Regions from separate parts of the Bradyrhizobium sp. TM239 genome, predicted to be linked through region 1. Evidence: riboswitches for the same ligand, from Rfam matches in the RefSeq annotation. Region 1 holds a riboswitch; the other holds the start of a gene.

The links. A riboswitch is a leader RNA that binds a small molecule or an ion and turns the genes downstream of it on or off. The one in region 1 is predicted to bind cobalamin.
Region 2: it holds a riboswitch for cobalamin, as region 1 does, so the genes downstream of both, AABA84_RS31910 (TonB-dependent receptor) here and AABA84_RS06925 (DUF1636 family protein) in region 1, are expected to answer to the same signal.

The regions. Positions count from the first base shown of each region.
Region 1 covers NZ_BTIR01000003.1:131,495-133,883, reverse strand. Annotated here, with positions in the region: gene AABA84_RS06935 (cobyric acid synthase) at 1-327, opposite strand, end outside; gene cobO (cob(I)yrinic acid a,c-diamide adenosyltransferase) at 333-968, opposite strand; cobalamin riboswitch at 1,009-1,228, shown strand; gene AABA84_RS06925 (DUF1636 family protein) at 1,323-1,697, shown strand; gene cobW (cobalamin biosynthesis protein CobW) at 1,694-2,389, shown strand, end outside.
Region 2 covers NZ_BTIR01000024.1:143,114-145,502, reverse strand. Annotated here, with positions in the region: gene AABA84_RS31910 (TonB-dependent receptor) at 1-1,318, opposite strand, end outside; cobalamin riboswitch at 1,433-1,646, opposite strand; gene AABA84_RS31905 (hypothetical protein) at 1,690-1,953, opposite strand; gene AABA84_RS31900 (hypothetical protein) at 2,066-2,275, opposite strand.

The DNA.
Region 1 (2,389 bases):
GGGCTTCATCGCGGCATAGTCACGCGCGCGCGCAGTCGCGATGCGCTTTCCGTGGACGATCACCTGCGCGCCGACATCGGTCTCGGGCTTCAGCAGCACCGGGTTCATGTCGGTGTGCGGCTCGACGCCGGCGGCGAGCGCCTGCAGCGCCTGGGCGCGGCCGATCTCGCCGCCATCGACCGTGACGGCCGCGTTGTTCGACATGTTCTGCGGCTTGAACGGCAGCACGCGCAGGCCGCGCCGCGTGAAGGCACGCGCAAGGCCTGCGACGATGAGCGACTTGCCCACGTCCGAGCCGGCCCCCTGGATCATCAACGCGCGTGCCATCGAACTCAGAACTCGACGCCGGCCTGCGCCTTGATGCCGGAGCGGAACGGATGTTTCACCAGCGTCATCTCGGTGACGAGATCGGCGATCTCGATCAGCTCGTCCTTGGCGTTGCGCCCGGTGAGGACGACATGCGTCATCGGCGGCTTCGAGGTGGTCAGAAACTCGACGACCTCCGCGATGTCGAGATAGTCGTAGCGCAGCGCGATGTTGATCTCGTCGAGCACGACCATGCGCAAGCTCTCATCGAGAATCAGTTCCTTGGCCTTCTCCCAGCCGGCGCGCGCGGCGGCGATGTCGCGGGCGCGGTCCTGCGTCTCCCAGGTAAAACCTTCGCCCATGGCGTGGAACTGGCAGAGGTCGCCGAAATGGCCGGTGAGCAGGCGTCGCTCGCCGGTATCCCAGGCGCCCTTGATGAACTGCACGACCGCACAGGGGAAGCCATGGGCGACGCAGCGGACGATCATGCCGAAGGCCGAGGAGGACTTGCCCTTGCCGGCGCCGGTGTGGACGATGATGAGGCCCTTCTCGCCGCTCTTGGTCGCCATGATCTTGTCGCGGGCGGCCTTCTTTTTCGCCATTTTCGTGGCGTGGCGGGCGTCGGTTTCCTCGGCCGTTTTCGTATCCGGTTCAGGCGTCATCGGTCCCGGTCCTTCGGCTTGACAAGTGGCGGCCACCGGCAAATGGTGGCCCGGCGTTGGTTCCTGTCCTATGACAGGCGAAGAGGGAATGCGATAGGGTCCGAATCGGCAAGATTTGGGTCCAAACTGCAGCCGCCCCCGCGACCGTGACCGGAGAGATGCCCGAAGCCACTGATTCCCGCAGGAATCGGGAAGGCGGGGATCGAAGGGGATAACCCTGCTCCGCAAGCCGGGAGACCTGCCAGCGCGGACGAGTTTTGGACCGGCGGACGGGGTGTTCCGCGACGGGGAAACGGGCCTTCTGAAGAATGGTCCGTGTGCCTCATCGCCTCCCGCTGTTATCTGGAAGAGGCGATGACCGTCACACTTCACGTCTGCATCACCTGCCGCGCCGGCGAGACGCCTGGCGAGGGCGAGGCGACGCCCGGCAAGCGCCTGCATGGGGCGATCCTCGACGCCGGCGTGCCCGAGGGCGTCAATGTGGTTCCCGTCGAATGCCTGTCGGCCTGCAATCAGGGCTGCTCGGTCGCGCTCAGCGCGCCCGGCCGCTGGTCGTATGTCTATGGCCGCCTGTCGGATGCGAATGCGCAGGACGTGGTCGCGGGCGCGGCGGCCTATGCGGCGGCGCCGGATGGTCTCGTGCCCTGGCGCAGCCGGCCGGAAATATTCCGCAAGCAATCGCTTGCCCGCATTCCCCCCATTGCCGTCGTGCCGGAGGCCGCCGAATGAACCCGCTCGCAAAAGTCCCTGTGACGGTGGTCACCGGTTTTCTCGGCTCGGGCAAGACGACGCTGATCCAGCATCTGCTCAGCAATGCCGGCGGCAAGAAGCTCGCGGTGCTCGTGAACGAGTTCGGCAGTGAGGGCGTCGACGGCGAGATCCTGAGATCCTGTGCCGACGCCAATTGCCCGGAAGAGAACATCGTCGAGCTCGCCAATGGCTGCATCTGCTGCACGGTCGCCGACGATTTCATTCCGACCATGGAAAAACTGCTGGCGCGGCCCGTGCGGCCCGATCATATCCTGATCGAGACCTCGGGCCTGGCGCTGCCCAAGCCCCTGCTGAAGGCGTTCGACTGGCCGGAGATCCGCTCGCGCATCACCGTCGACGGTGTGATCGCACTTGCCGATGCCGAGGCTGTGGCGGCCGGCCGCTTCGCGCCCGATCCGGCTGCGGTGGAAGCGCAGCGTGCGGCGGACGAAAATCTCGATCACGAGACGCCGTTGTCGGAGGTGTTCGAAGATCAGATCGCCTGCGCCGATATCGTGCTGCTGACCAAGGCCGATCTCGCGGGGGCGGCGGGACTCGAAGCGGCCAAGGCGGCGATTATTGCCGAGATGCCGCGCCGCGTGCCGATGCTCCCCGTGACCGACGGTGCGATCGATGCGCGCGTCATCCTCGGTCTTGGCGCTGCCGCCGAG
Region 2 (2,389 bases), on a different contig from region 1:
CAACCGTCTCCTGCCGGAGGTCGTAATTGTGCCAGGGGGCGAGCCCCTGCCCGGCGCCGCGGTTCTGCTCAAAGCTCGCGTCGTAATAGTCGATGCCGGTCAGGAGTTGCGACGGCATGCCGAGCAGCAGGCTCTTCACGCTGAGCCGCGGCGTGATCGACCATGTCGTCAGGTGGGAACCGACATAGGTCGACGTGAAGAAGGCCGGAACCGGCGTCGGGGTGGAGAAGAACGCACTCTGCTGCTTCTTGTCGCGCACGCCGCCATCGACGATGAGATCGACGCCGTTGACCAGGGTCTTGGTGAAGCCCGCGGTCGCACCAAAACCCTGCTGGTTGGCGTAGTTGAAGGGCGTGCTGGTCCCTCGCCGGTTGGCCCTGAGCTCGTCGAGGCCGATCGAGGGATCGACGGTGCGGCCGCCCGGCAGCCGCAGCTCCTGATTGTCGCCGGTGACGGTGAGAAAGGCCGTCAGGCCCGGCGTGGTGTAGTTGAGATTGCCGACGCCGTTCTGCTGCGAATAACGATTGTTGTCGCGATAACCATCGGTCCTGACCGTGTTGCCATAGAACGAGGTCGACCACGGACCGGCATTGAGCGAGGTCGAAACGTTGCCGAGTCTGGTGTTGAATGAGCCGAAGCCGGCCTCGATGCGCGCGGTCACGGGCGGTCCGCCGACACCATTTTTGGTGACGATGTTGATCACACCGCCGACCGCGTTGTCGCCATAGAGCACCGCGCCGGAATTGCCGCGCGTCACCTCGATGCGCTCGATGGAATTGAGCGGGATGGTGGAGAGGTCCACCTGCGCCATGTCGACGTCGTTCAGCCGCCGGCCGTTGACCAGCACCAGCGTGTTGGCAGTAGCAAAGGCGCCGAAGCCACGCAGGTCCACGCTGGTCTTGGCGCCGATCTGGCCGCCATAGAACGTCGTGATCTGGGCCCCCGGCGTCTGCGTCGCGATGATCTCGGCAAGCGTCTGCGATGGCGCATGCGCGATATCCGCGGCCGTGATGACGGTCGTGGCGGCCCCGACGATGCCGCCGGTGCCGGCGGCAGCCTCGCCGCCGGAGCCGGATGAGCCGGCGCCATTGCCTGCCGGCGCGACATTCGTCCTCACCCCCTGCCGAGCCGCCTCGCCGTCACCGATCGCCCTGGCGCGCGTGCGGTTCTGATCGTCGGGCCTGGTCACCTCGATCGGCGGCAATTGCTCGGCAAGCGCCTGCTGGGCGAAGGCGGAGGACAGATCGAGCGAAGGGAAGGAAACGGATGCGAGCAGGCCGACGCTGAGGCGCCTGGCAGCAGGGACAAGACGGGACACAATGGTAACCTCGGTATGACGTCAGTGGCACGTCACAGCGAACGAGATTTCACGGCAGAGCGATGGATTGCTCCGGTGAAGCCAATGTCTGTACTCCCCGACCGACATCTTCGCGTGTGACCACGGCTGACGGCAGGTCTCCTGGCTCGCGGGTCGTGACCTTGCGTCGCCTTCCCAGGACCGAGTTTCCCAGTGGCATGAGACGAAAGATTCACCGCTTACAGTTGCGGGGGCAGCCGTGGCGTTGAGATAATCCCGGCCTAGGGACAATCCCGCACCACATTCCCTTTTGATCTCCATGAGGAGAACCGTCGCCGATCATTTACGAGCCGTTCGCCCCGGGAGTCAATCGACCGTTGGGTGTCGGCCGCTCAGGTCCGCCCGCGCACACGTTGCGCCTGGGCCCAGGCGACAGCGACATCGCGGGGCGGAATATCGACGCGCTTGATCGGGGTCAATTCGCCGGAGGCCGAGACGATCGCGGTCTCCTCGCGCCGGCAGCGCGTGCAGACGAAGCGGACCTCGTGCGGGGACGCCGTCCAGCTCGACCGCTTCACGTTGGCTGCCATCGGCCAGGCATCGCAATGCGAGCACGACACCAGAAATCGGCCGGGATCGAGCATACCCATTTCCATCGGACTCCGCGTCCTGCCACTTGCTTCAATGATTGACCCATGTGAATCGTTCCGGTGCCCAGGCACCGCCCATTCCACGGGTTGCATCCCTGCAAGGCAGAAGGCGGTGCGCTCAGCGCGCGCCCTTGAGGGTGCAGGAGGTCGTGCAGGTGACCGTGGTGCCGCGATCGCACGATTTGCAGGCATTGACGCACTGGTTCATGTCGCGGGGGTTATAGCTGTAGTTCCGCATCGGGCAGGTCGGCGTCGAGCCGGTGATGTCCTGCTCCTGGTCGCAGGCCGCCGTCATGAGCGCGAATATGATCACGGCAACGAGGCGCATGTGATTGCCCTGTCAAACATGGCAAATGACACTCGCGAGGTGCGCTGCATTGCAGCGAACCCCGGCCTTTCCACCACGAGCGATCGCTCGCGAGCGTCAAGGATGCGCGCCAAA